4 regions of the Chryseobacterium sp. UF-290 genome follow, and region 3 is predicted to be linked to each of the others. Evidence: riboswitches for the same ligand, from Rfam matches in the RefSeq annotation. Region 3 holds a riboswitch; each other region holds the start of a gene.
The links. Region 3 has a riboswitch for cobalamin ahead of AC4IF5_RS12940 (TonB-dependent receptor plug domain-containing protein). Riboswitches for the same ligand answer to the same signal wherever they lie in the genome.
Positions count from the first base shown of each region.

Region 1: linked by a shared signal. The riboswitch ahead of AC4IF5_RS17335 (acyl-CoA thioesterase) and the one ahead of AC4IF5_RS12940 (TonB-dependent receptor plug domain-containing protein) in region 3 are both predicted to bind cobalamin.
Region 2: linked by a shared signal. The riboswitch ahead of AC4IF5_RS01915 (T9SS type A sorting domain-containing protein) and the one ahead of AC4IF5_RS12940 (TonB-dependent receptor plug domain-containing protein) in region 3 are both predicted to bind cobalamin.
Region 4: linked by a shared signal. The riboswitch ahead of prpB (methylisocitrate lyase) and the one ahead of AC4IF5_RS12940 (TonB-dependent receptor plug domain-containing protein) in region 3 are both predicted to bind cobalamin.

Region 1 is NZ_JBSICB010000018.1:5,999-9,160, reverse strand. It holds gene AC4IF5_RS17345 (ATP-binding cassette domain-containing protein) at 1-430, shown strand, start outside; gene AC4IF5_RS17340 (hypothetical protein) at 464-1,261, shown strand; cobalamin riboswitch at 1,295-1,475, shown strand; gene AC4IF5_RS17335 (acyl-CoA thioesterase) at 1,592-1,975, shown strand; gene AC4IF5_RS17330 (HD domain-containing protein) at 2,037-2,627, opposite strand; gene AC4IF5_RS17325 (XAC2610-related protein) at 2,629-3,162, opposite strand, start outside.
Region 2 is NZ_JBSICB010000001.1:448,401-451,562, reverse strand. It holds gene clpP (ATP-dependent Clp endopeptidase proteolytic subunit ClpP) at 1-536, shown strand, start outside; gene AC4IF5_RS01915 (T9SS type A sorting domain-containing protein) at 648-1,760, opposite strand; cobalamin riboswitch at 1,831-2,023, opposite strand; gene AC4IF5_RS01910 (hypothetical protein) at 2,519-2,800, opposite strand; gene tpiA (triose-phosphate isomerase) at 2,827-3,162, opposite strand, start outside.
Region 3 is NZ_JBSICB010000010.1:32,703-35,864, reverse strand. It holds gene AC4IF5_RS12945 (DUF5074 domain-containing protein) at 1-99, opposite strand, end outside; gene AC4IF5_RS12940 (TonB-dependent receptor plug domain-containing protein) at 116-1,957, opposite strand; cobalamin riboswitch at 1,991-2,168, opposite strand; gene pafA (alkaline phosphatase PafA) at 2,469-3,162, opposite strand, start outside.
Region 4 is NZ_JBSICB010000002.1:270,942-274,103, reverse strand. It holds gene prpC (bifunctional 2-methylcitrate synthase/citrate synthase) at 1-216, opposite strand, end outside; gene prpB (methylisocitrate lyase) at 203-1,111, opposite strand; cobalamin riboswitch at 1,579-1,770, opposite strand; gene mnmE (tRNA uridine-5-carboxymethylaminomethyl(34) synthesis GTPase MnmE) at 2,196-3,162, opposite strand, start outside.

The DNA of each region.
Region 1 (3,162 bases), on a different contig from region 3:
ATATCTGCCACAGGATCTTTTCTTACCTAAATACAACACGGTTAAAAGCTTAATTCCTCTTTTCTGTAATAAGGTTAATACTGATCTGCTGTTTGCTTCTGATCCCATACGCCCTTTTCTTCACGAGAAACCTAAAAATCTTTCCAAAGGTGAACAGAGAATTATTGAGGCCCTGCTCATTCTTCATGCTGATACGGATTTTGTCTTACTGGATGAGCCTTTTCACAGCCTCTCCCCTAAAGTTTCTGAAACCCTGAAAAGGATTATCCTTCAACAATCCAAGAACAAAGGCATTATTATTTCCGACCACAATTATCAGGATGTTCTGGATATTTCAGACCGCATATACCTTCTTTCTGAAGGCCATCTGAAACAAATACAAGATTTAAAGGAACTCCAACAGCATAATTATCTTCCGAAAAGCATTTAATTTATATATTTGAGGATTAAAATTTTTTTCAAGATGACTTTCATAAACAGAGCATTTTATCTATCGGCTTTCAGTATTTTTTCTTTAGCCTTCGTTAAAGGGCAGAATAAAGTTCCTTTTGGTGTTGTAAAAGCCGAGGAGGGATATGCCAATGTACGGGTACATAAAGACAACTACAGAAAAATCGTAGATAAGATCCGTATGCGTAAAGGCGATGTATTTGTTTATGTAAAGCCTGCTCCGGGAGAAACGGAATGGATCTGGATCAAATATCCGGAAAAGCAGGATGAAGATAAGCCCTTCGTACGTTATGAAACTCTTGATAAAGAAGGAATGGTCAATAAAGAACGGATCGCTTTCATAGACCAGCTTCCGGCTTATACGCCTTCCAAGTCTAAGAACGGAAGATCGCTTATTTTCACAGACAATTCCGATCCGAAAGTTCCTACTGCCCAGAGAAGCAAGGTCGTTATCGATATCTACCCATCTAATGCCGGATACCGTAAGAAAGAAAAAGACGAGGAAGGAAAGCTTCTTACCATTGATAAGGTAAAGCCATGGGGGATCGGGAATGATCTTCCTGAAGGTATGACAGAGATCAAGTCGATCAGAGTCCAACAGCCCGGAAGAGGTTCTGTTTTTGTAAGGGAAGCCATCAAAAATATGTTCCAGCCAACCATGGATTTTGAAAATGTGGGAGTCACTTCTCTGGATAATGACAATATCTTCCTTTACATGATCAACGGTTCAGGAGAGAACAGGTATACGACGCTTTGGACCATCAAGAAAGGAAGAGTGATCAGCCAGATTATTTATCACAATCCGGAATAAATTCATTATTTTTACACCGAAAAGTTTTAACGCTTATTCATCACAGAAACTGGTTCCGCATAACCGCAGATTAAAAGGGAACCGTGTGAAAATCACGGACTGTCGCGCAACTGTAAGTAACTGAAGTCTTTATCAAAAGATCCACTGTGCGGGGCACGGGAAGGAGATAAAAGATGTTACAAGTCAGGAGACCTGCCTTTTTCTTAAACAAGAAACTTTCGCGAGCTGAAGTTTTATTGATCTGATGGATTGTTTCAGGGATTTTCAAAGTTCCTGTCATTATTCTGTTGTTTTGATACGATTTCATTTCGCTTTAATTAATAATGAAATATGACTACAGAAGAAAGAATTGAAGCATCCGAAACCAGAATCTTTAAAGCGGTTTTCCCTAACACGACCAATCATTATGATACTCTTTTCGGAGGTACAGCCATGCAGCTGATGGATGAAGTGGCTTTCATCACGGCAACCCGTTTTGCAAGAAAAAGAGTAGTAACGGTAAGCAGTGATAAAATTGATTTTAAAAAGCCTATTCCTGCCGGAACCATCGTTGAGCTGATCGGAAAAGTTTCACATGTCGGAAAAACCAGTATGAAGGTAAATGTTGAGATCTATACGGAACAGATGTATTCCTACGAAAGGGAAAAAGCTATTGTAGGTGATTTCACTTTTGTAGCCATTGATGAATTCAAAAAACCAATTCAGATACTATGATAATAAGCTTCGGGCGGCCTTTGGCCGCCCGAAGCTTATTATCATTACTTGCTTAAAGCATCTATTTTAAAACTTTTTCAGTTTCCAGGCTTCTGTTCAGAAGCAGCTCAAAGGCTTCCCCCATTTCATCTGATGCTCTGGTGATCGCATTTTCAAGCATATTTCTGATCTGTCTTTCTGTAACGCCGGCCTCCGTCCAGCTTTTTCCTGAAGTATGGGAGTTCAGGATAAACGGCATAATTCTGTCGATTGAACACGCAAAAATGGCATCCGGTGTTTTTTCTTCCTCAAACTCAAGCCACAGGTTAAAGAATTCCGTACGTAAAGGTTCATCCAGGATTCCGAAGATCTTTTGGGCAGAAGCTTTTTCTCTTTCAAACTTTCCTACCATTGCTTCCTCATCAAAAAGGAACGTATCTCCTGCTTCAATTTCTACCAGGTCATGAATGGAGAGCATTCTTATCACTCTCAACAGGTCGATATCCGCACGGTTTTTGGCATAAGGATAAAGGATCTGTGCCAAAATAATGATCTGCCAGGAATGTTCCGCTGTATTCTCTCTTCTGGAATCATCTGCATTATAATTTCTTCTCTGTACATTCTTCAGCGCATCTACCGCAAGAATAAAATCGATCTCTTTCTGTATCTTCATCTTACTTTTCTTTTTCTTTATTATTTTGTTCTACAGGATACACCCTGGTTCTGGTAATCCATTTATTATTTACTTTTTCCTTTGTGATCTCTTTTACCACGCTTTCGCCGGTTGTATCTTTTTCCTTTTCAAATACTTTGTCCAGCCCTTTATTAGGGATCACAGCATATTCCATAGTGAAAAGCTTACAGCAACCGGATCTTCCATAAGTGATCAGACGTTTACGCTGGGCGTCTACCTCAAAGATATCCAGGTGACTGGAGGCCAGATCTGTCAGCTCTGCACTTTTTACAAATCCCATTTTGGTAGTGTTGAATACATATACATCATAAGAAGCTCCGCTGTAATTCCCCATATTACCATTTCTTACCGCTATATCCTCGCTACCGTCAAAATTGAAATCATCAATAACGATGGGACTCTCTTCCTGCGTTAACGGAATGATGGTCCCGGTTGACAGCTTTTTATTCTGGCTTAAATATACGACCAGATCATCAGAAGCAAAAGTCTGTACCTTGGTATTTTTAGTATCAAA
Region 2 (3,162 bases), on a different contig from region 3:
TTTTCTCCCGTCTGATGATGGACAGAATTATCTTCCTGGGAACAGGAATTGATGATCAGGTAGCGAACATCGTTACGGCGCAGCTTTTATTCCTTGAAAGTGCAGATCCTTCAAAAGATATTCAGATCTATATCAATTCGCCTGGTGGTAGTGTGTATGCCGGATTAGGTATTTACGACACAATGCAGATCATCAAGCCTGATGTAGCAACAATCTGTACAGGTATGGCTGCTTCAATGGGAGCGGTGTTATTGGTTGCCGGAGAAAAAGGAAAACGTTCCGCGCTTAAGCATTCAAGAGTAATGATTCACCAGCCTTCAGGAGGAGCGCAAGGGGTTGCTTCTGATATGGAGATCAACTTGAGAGAGATGTTAAAATTAAAGCAGGAGCTTTATGAAATCATCGGTCACCATTCAGGACAGACTTACGAGTGGGTTGAAAAATCTTCTGACAGAGACTACTGGATGACTTCTGAAGAAGCCAAAGGCTATGGAATGGTAGATGAGGTTTTACAGAGAGCCGCAGATAAAAAATAATTGATCATAAAATCATAGTAAAAACGCATCCAATGGATGCGTTTTTTGTTTTGCCACTAATCTGCGGATTTTTAGATTTTAATAAAAAAACGCCTTAAAAAGGCGCTATTACTATTTTTTCACGATCTTATGTATCGTTGAATGATCAGATGTTTTAATCTCAATGAAATAACCTCCTGAGCTTAAAGGCTGAATATTGATCTTAGTTTCCCGGGATGTCATTACTTTCTGACCTGAAGCGGAATAGATATTTACCTCTTTAACTTTCCCAGGGGTGTCGATCTGAATGAAATCACTTGCAGGGTTAGGATAAATACCAACTACTTTTCTATTAACATTAGCAACTCCCAGTGTGGCATTCGAAGCTTCTGTTGGAGTAAAAGGTCTTCTCTGTCCAAAGCTTAATCCTAACCAATCATTATTACCCAATTGAATCTGGGAAAGATCGGCTTTATTCTGCCAGCTTGATAGATCTTTTCCTTTGTATAATTTCCAGCTGTCAGGTCCGGAAGTATTGCCGGTGAAACTGTTCAGCGACAGTGTGGAAATCTGGTTATTAGCTGAGGTAAAATTAAAATACGAAGCCTGTGACTGAATGAGCTGTAAAGCCTGCTCAGCTGTTAATACCCCGTTATATTGTATTCCAAACACAAAAGAATTACCATTGCCGTTAGCATTATCTGTTCCGAAATCAATAACGACAAGGCTTTTATTAGCTCCGGCTCCGATCCAGTTGGTTATCTGAGATGAAGTATACCATTGGGAACTGTAGGCAGGAACAGGTATGGATGGAGGAATGTCCATATCATCCAAACCATATTTGATACCAAACCATAACCCATCTGTTAAATCAACATAACCTGCGCCATTATTGTTATTAGACATATTTTCCGCATCTGATCCGATCCAGGGTATCCAGGAATCATCGGTGCTTGGAGTATGGTGGTTGTATTTGAAGCTGTATAGAAATCCTGATAAAATATCCGCTTCCATTTTAGGTTCTGCTGATATAATAGCATTCATCATATCTTCCGCCTTTAAATTGTCAGCATCAAAGCGATATCCCCATGCATAAGATTTAGGAGTATTGCTGTCATTAAAGTCGGCAATGAAATAAGCCTTCTTAGAACCGGTTCCTACCCAGAATTTAATGTCGCTTTCTGTAAATTGGGCCGACAGGAACTGCATTACAAGCAGTAAGAAAAAGAAATAGATTTTCCTCATGATATATTTAAATTAAAGTTTTATTCCCGAAACTCAGTTGCAGGTAAAGCATAAAGCCTTTATTCCTGAAATTAAAAATGCATTCAAGGCAGGTCTCCTGGCTCACATCCTATAGCAGACCTTCCCGGATTTGCAATCCAGTGGTATGTAAAGCTACAGGTGAAACAGTTTACAGTTGCGGGTACAGCTCAAGAATTGAATAGTATATTCTCACTTGATTCCCTATTAATGAACAGCGTTCAACCTTAAATCGCCGCAAATATATCATATAAATTTTTGATGTTTATTTTGTGAATTATACAGCTGTTTTCCGTTATTATGCTATTCGGTATATCCACCGGGGAATGTTTTTTTCAAATTAATAAAGAATCTGTGCCTGTATTTTTATTTTCGGATCGTAATGAGGAATACTGATGTTTATATTTAATTCACTTTACAGGTTGTATTGTTAAAGTACAATTGTCATTGTATTTAAGATCAGTTTATAATCAATGTATACTTTCGCAGCCATAAAAGAAAATATGAAAAAGTATTATTATTTGTTTTGGTGCTGGCGCATTGACATCATGTAAAGATGATACAGGTAATAAATAACCATGACAGAAATGGAAACCCTAAAGCGAAGATCTTGCCTAAAACAGGTAAGGCAGATAAAGGAACGATGTACGTAGTCGATATTCAGTAATTCAATAATTAGATTTTTTTAAAGGAAACGGCGGAATCGAAGATTCCGCCGTTTTTTATTTTTATAATATTTTTTAGCTAGCTTCTCTCTTTTTAAAGAAAATTCTATAAATTAAAAACGTTTGTATTAAAACGTTGCCTATAAATATTAATACTGTTTGATAAGTCGGAATGGCAGCATAAAAAGGCAGTGATTTATTAAATAAAATTGCCGGAGAACTTACCAGGGCCTTTATCAAAAGTAAAGGATAATTTAAAAAAACAGGTTTTAAACCAATTAAAAACTGATCATAAATACAGACATAAATTATATCAAATAAAAGAATTCCAAAGAATATTAAAATAATTTTTTTCATGTCTATACAATTAAGATTCTTTTATTTTAATTAAAAGCCTCAATAATTTTAGAGAAATCTTCCAGCTTTAAAGCTGCTCCTCCGATAAGACCTCCGTCGATATCAGGCTGAGAGAAGATCTCTTTTGCATTATCAGGTTTTACAGAACCTCCGTAAAGAATAGAAACCTCATCAGCAACTTCCTGTCCGTATTTGGAAGCAATGATATTTCTGATGTGAGCGTGGATTTCCTGAGCCTGTTCCGGTGTTGCTGTTTCTCCGGTTCCGATAGCCCAAACCGGTTCGTAAGCGATCACTACCTTTTTGATCTCATCAGCAGAAAGTGTGAAAAGTGCCACTTCAGTCTGATTCTTTACCACTTC
Region 3 (3,162 bases):
CACTCCGTCAATACCTTCATAACTACTATCACTGCTACATGAAACATTGAAAAGTAACATGGAAGCAAACACAAGAGGTAAAATTTTTCTAATATTCATATGTAATTAATTTATTTTAAAAATTGATATTTAAGTTAAGACTATAATTTCGTTTAGGTAATGGATAGGAAAGCATGGTATAATAAGTTTCATTCAAAATATTATTTACTTTAAAGCCCATTGTATAATTTTTAAAAAATGTTACAGCGATTCCGGCATTCATCACAAAATATGAATTTAAGGCATATTCTTGAGTTTCATTAGAATCTGTATATGTTAATCCATTAAACATTCCCTGCACATATACTTTCACAAAATCATACTCATAATCTATATTTCCGGTAAATTTATGACGAGGGACATACATCAGCTGCTTTTGAATATCAAGATCTGTTGATTTTGTATAGGAATATCCCAGATTAGATTTAAGAATATGCTTTCCAGCTTTTTTTTCAAATTCCAGCTGGGACTCTAATCCATAGGCCTCTACTTTATTGGTGTTCGAAGCTCCATAATATCCGGCAGACGTTGGGAGCCATCGGATCATATCCCGAATATTCATGTAATAAGGAGTAACAGAAAGTTTGAAAACTCCCATTTTTAAAAGGTTTCTCAGCTCAAATTGATAAGAGGTTTCCGGTTTTAAATTCTTATTGCCTCCCTGGGCCCAATATAAGTCATTAAATGAAGGTGCTCTGAAATTTCTTGAAACATTTAATTCCAGATCATAACATGTTGCAGTGCTCCATTTTCCTGAAAAAGAAAATAAAACAGGAGAGCTGATATCTTCTACAAAATCTTTCTTGATTCCAGCTTCAAAACGCAAATCTTTTGTTGGAAAATAACGAAGCAACCCGGCAATAGATCCTGCTTTTCTACTAATGTTTCCAATTCCCGAACTACCTTCTCCATTTCCTTTATTAACCTGAAATTCACCGATAACATTGATATTCCATTTTGAACTCAGAAAATAATTGAAATCATTTTTCAGAATATAATTCTTTCCTGCCCCTCCGCTAGTCTCAGGACCATTAATATCGCCAAAATATTGAAAGTTCTCTTCCGTATAAGCAGCTTTGAATGAATTACTGAATCGTGCATTATTCCAATCCCAGGAAAGCAGACTTCGGATATTCTGGGTTTCATATTTTGTTTTATTCTCCAAATCTCCAAAATGAACAGGATAATGCTGTTTTCCATTAAAAAGCTCTGATATCCAGGAAACCTGATGATGCGGGGCAACTTTATAAGCAGTGGATATATTGATATTAGTATTATAATATTGGCCATTATCATTGGTATAGACCTTCCTATTATCCTCTTCAACCTTATAATCGTTTTTACTTATTGAATGGCTTCCCGAAACCTTAAAGCTAAGCTTATCATCACTATAAGACCCTCTGACAAAATTATTATATGTATCAAAGGAAGCTGCTTCCGAAAACAAAGCCCCATGAAAACCTTTGTTAAAATCAAGGGTATTATTCAAATGAATACTTCCTCCAACAGCACCACTACCATAGATCACACTTCCTCCACCTGCTTTTATTCCGATCTGATCATAGCCAAACACAGCAATATTGTTAACATCTCCCTGGCCTAAAAAACTGGAATTGATGTTTATTCCATTCCACACAAAAGCTGTTTGCTGAGCTGTGGTCCCTCTGAAAGAAGGAGAGGAAACAGCCCCTCTTCCATTTTCTTTAATATAAATCTGAGATTGGAATCTGAGAAGTTCGGACAAATTACCTGAATTTTTCTCAACGTCCTCTGTTGAGATGATTTTCACGGGATGAAAGAGCTTCACCCGGTTCATCTGGTTGTCAAAGATATAAATAGTATCAACGGCTTTCTCCTGAGCAAAAAGAAAACAGCTATAAGACGAAAAAAACAGTACTAAAGATCTTTTTATATCCATATTATTTTACTTTTCCTCCGAAAGCAATATATTTTTTTGATTATAATTCCGGCAGGTCTCCTGACTTTCGCTTTCTGCACCTTCCCGTTTTTATACAGTGGCTGCTTACAGAAACTTTTGTTGCGATCTACAGTTGCGGGGACAGTCCGGGAGTTTCACCCGATTCCCTTTTCATTCCAATATATTGGAAACCAAAATTTTTGCAAAGATAGTTTTTTATATGTATTGGGCAAAAAGTGAATGACCGATCAAGCACACACTGTTTAATTTGAATAATTTAAGAGCCCGTTTCAATTTTTAATTTCAATTGTACAGGTTCTCATTTTGAGCGAAACGAAGTGAAGTCGGAAAATTTCAAACAACCTATTTTCAAAAAAGAATCTTCATTCCACTTAGCTCCATTCAGAATAACAAAAGAACTTTTTATTAAAATTTACACAGGTCCTAAAATTAAAAAAGCTGCTTTCTTTATTGAAAGCAGCTTTAGTTATAGATAACAGATCTTGTTAAATTATTTTCCGATAACTTCAGTGATCGGATTTCCTACATTTCCGCTTGGGAACTGGATCTTTAATAATGAAGACACTGTAGGAGCAATATCAGTCATATGGTAAGCCTTATTGCTTTCTCCCTGCTTCACTCCCCAGCCCATAAAGATCAAAGGAATGTGTGAATCGTAAGAATTCCATACATTGTGCGTAGTTCCTTTTTTTGAATACGGAGGAAGCATAGAATCATGGGAGATCAGCTGGATATCACCGCTTCTCTGTCTGTTGATCCCGTTGATGATCCTTTGCCTGATCGGTTCCGGAATGTTTGATTCCTGAACCTTATCCACAGAAACGGCATATAGAACAGTAGGATCTTTTTCCAGTTCTTTCACAAGAAAATTTCTTACATCATCTAATTCCAGCTTACTGTCTGTCAATACTTTTCTGTCAAAATAAATCTGATAATTATCAATAGCATTGATCAGTTTATCTGCCCCGAATTTATCTTTCAGCTTTTGGTTAAGATTCTTTTCTGCCCCCTCTCCAAAGATGCCTGTCGGGATTTTATGCTCTTTAAGGAATCCAACAGAATGTGCTCCACCATGGTCAGCAGAAAGGAAAACAGTATACTCTCCCTTTCCTACCTTTGAATCCAGATATTTGAAGAACTCTGCCAGATCCTGGTCTAGTCTGATGTAAACATCTTCTACCTCA
Region 4 (3,162 bases), on a different contig from region 3:
TTTTAATTGTGCTTCGGTAGGCAGTTGGCCATAGATCAAAAGGTAGGCGACTTCTTCAAATTGTGCTTTCTCTGCTAAATCCAGAATATCATATCCTCTGTAATGGAGGTCATTTCCACTTTTTCCTACACTGCAAAGTGAAGTATTGCCGGCCGCTACACCTGAAAGCGCTACACTTTTTTTAGGCTTAAATGTTGGTTCGTTATGAGTTGACATTATTATTTTGTTTAAAAAGGTTATCTAATTTTTGTTCATAGTCGTGGTAACCAATGCTTTGGTAAAGCTCTTCTCTGGTTTGCATAGTATCTAATACATTAGCCTGTGTTCCGTCTCTGCGGATGTGCTCATATACATTTTGGGCGGCTTTGTTGGCGGCACGGAATGCAGAAAGCGGATAAAGAATCAACCCGACACCGGCAGCTTTCAATTCGTCAACAGTATACATCTTTATCATCCCGAATTCGGTGATATTGGCGAGCACGGGAATTCCGGCAGCATCAACAAATTTTTGATAAAAACTTAAATCAGGAACAGCTTCAGCAAAGATGAAATCCGCACCTGCTTCTTTATAGGCAACAGCTCTTTCTAACGTTTTGTCCAAACCTTCATTAGCGAATGCATCTGTTCTGGCCCCAATAACAAAGCTTTCGTCTGTTCTGGCATCAGCAGCAGCTTTCAACCTGTCTGCCATCTCTTCTTTGCTTACTACCTCTTTTCCCGGACGATGTCCGCAGCGTTTTGCGCCAACCTGGTCTTCAATATGCATGGCCGCAGCTCCGGCTTTAATCAATGATTTTACGGTTCTTGCCACATTAAATGCCGAAGGACCAAATCCTGTATCTACATCTACCATTAATGGTAAATCACATACATTGGTTATACGCTGAACATCTGTTAATACATCTTCTAAAGTGGTGATCCCTAAATCAGGAATTCCTAAAGAACCTGCAGCAACACCACCTCCTGAAAGATAGATCGCATTGAAGCCAGCTTGCTGTGCCAGTAATGCATGGTTTGCATTAACAGCTCCGACAATCTGCAGGGGATTTTCTTTTTTCATAACCTCCCGGAACAGCATACCGGGAGACTTCCAATTTTCATTTTTGTTCATTATAATATTTATTGTTGAGTTGAAGTTTGTTTGTAAATGGAGATGTATTAGTACAGCAATAACCGGATAGGCTCAACTGTTGGGCAGTAAAAAGAAAATGATCAGAAGGGAGCGGATGAATCTTAAATACATTCTGAATTTGAGAATTTTGCAAAATTCTTCCTGTCCGGACTTGTCTATTGAGAAGCCTGTCGCTAATGCATAAATAATCAGGATTGCCTGGGTACATTTTTAAACTTTTTACATTGATTAAATCCTATAAAAAGTTCTCAGTAAACTTCACAATGCTTATTGGCCAGAAAGAAAATTATGGAAAGGGAATACGAATGAGCTATAGTATAATGGAAAAGGCTTGCACCCCCATTAACTAATTCTGTTTCAAAAAATAACGTCTGCTAATAAGCATTTTTATCACACAGTTATCCATATCGTATCATACCTGACTATAAGCTTCATACCGCGAAAGCATCGTCAATTCGAAATAGGCAGGTCTCCTGACTTGTAACAGCTTTTATCGTCCTTCCCATATAAAAGATATACAGTGGACAGTATTGATAAAAACCTTTAATATGTTACTTACAGTTGCGCGACAGTTCGTGATTTGCACACGATTCCCTTTTAATACACAGCTAAGTGTAACCAATTTCGGTTGATAAAGAAGGTGTTAAGAACTCCTTGGTGATAAATATAGGTATTTTATGAAAACGGCAAGATATTTTATGTGAACAATAATAAATTTATTTTAATGTATTGATAATGTTGTGGTTGTGAAAGGTGTTTTTTTGGAACTATCCCAATTACTTCATTAAATTATTATAAAACTTAACCGAAAATTCAGACATAGTTAACAGATTTGTCGGTTTTTTTTACATATTGCAAACAAAAAGCAATCTGATTATTGGTATACAAAATGGATATTGCAATCCATTAAAATGTATTTCCTGGATCTGATTTAATTTTTCTGAGCCTTCCTTTATCGGTTTATTGTCTGCATAGTCTTAACGTTTTCATACTGTGTAATCAATAATTGGCAGAAAAACAGGGAAGTTTTTTTAGGTTTAAATTGTTGAAAATCAGACAGTTATTACTTGCCGATACAAAATTTTGAGAAGATATTTCCAAGTATCTCATTACTAGTCACTTCACCAGAAATTGTCCCCAGATGTTCCAGTGCATTTCTCAATTCATATGCCAATAATTCTGTAGAAATCTGGAAAGAAATAGCTTCTTTTACTTTATGTACGGCATCTGAAGATTTTTGCAGGGCTTCGAAGTGGCGCTGGTTGGTAATAACAACGTTATTTTCTTCAGATTTTAAATGTTCCACGTATGAAGATAATTCATTTTTAAGATCCTGGATATTTTGGTTTTCAACGGCAGAAATTTTGATGAAATCAAATTCATGGGTAATGGCATTTCTGAAGACATCCTCTACGGTTTCATATTTTGTTGGAGTCACTTCATCAATTTTTGTAGCACAGATAATAAGCTTCAGATCATCTCTCAGCAGGGATTGAATCATGTCAATATCTTCTGAAAAATTCTCTGTAGCTGCATCGGCCAGATATACCAGGATATTGGCATTTTCAACTTTTTCTTTGGCTTTTTTTACTCCGATAGCTTCGATCTCATCTGCTGTTTCACGAAGTCCGGCGGTGTCGATCAGCCTGAAGGCGTGACCTTTAATATGCAGTACCTCTTCGATCGTATCCCTTGTCGTTCCGGCAATATTGCTTACAATAGCTCTTTCTTCTTTCAATAGGGCATTGAGTAGGGTAGACTTACCGGCATTGGGTTTTCCGATGATGGCAACGGCTGTTCCGTTTTTAATGGCATTTCCGTATTGGAAGCTTTCAATGAGGGAATCTAATTTGATTTCAATTTTATCCAGCAGTCCGCTTAGCGCGGTTCTGTCGGCGAATTCTACATCCTCTTCTGCAAAATCCAGTTCCAGTTCGATCAGAGAAACAAAATTCAGGAGATCGGTTCTCAGTAAGGATATTTCATTGGTAATTCCTCCCTTTAGCTGATTGATAGCTACCTTTCTGGAG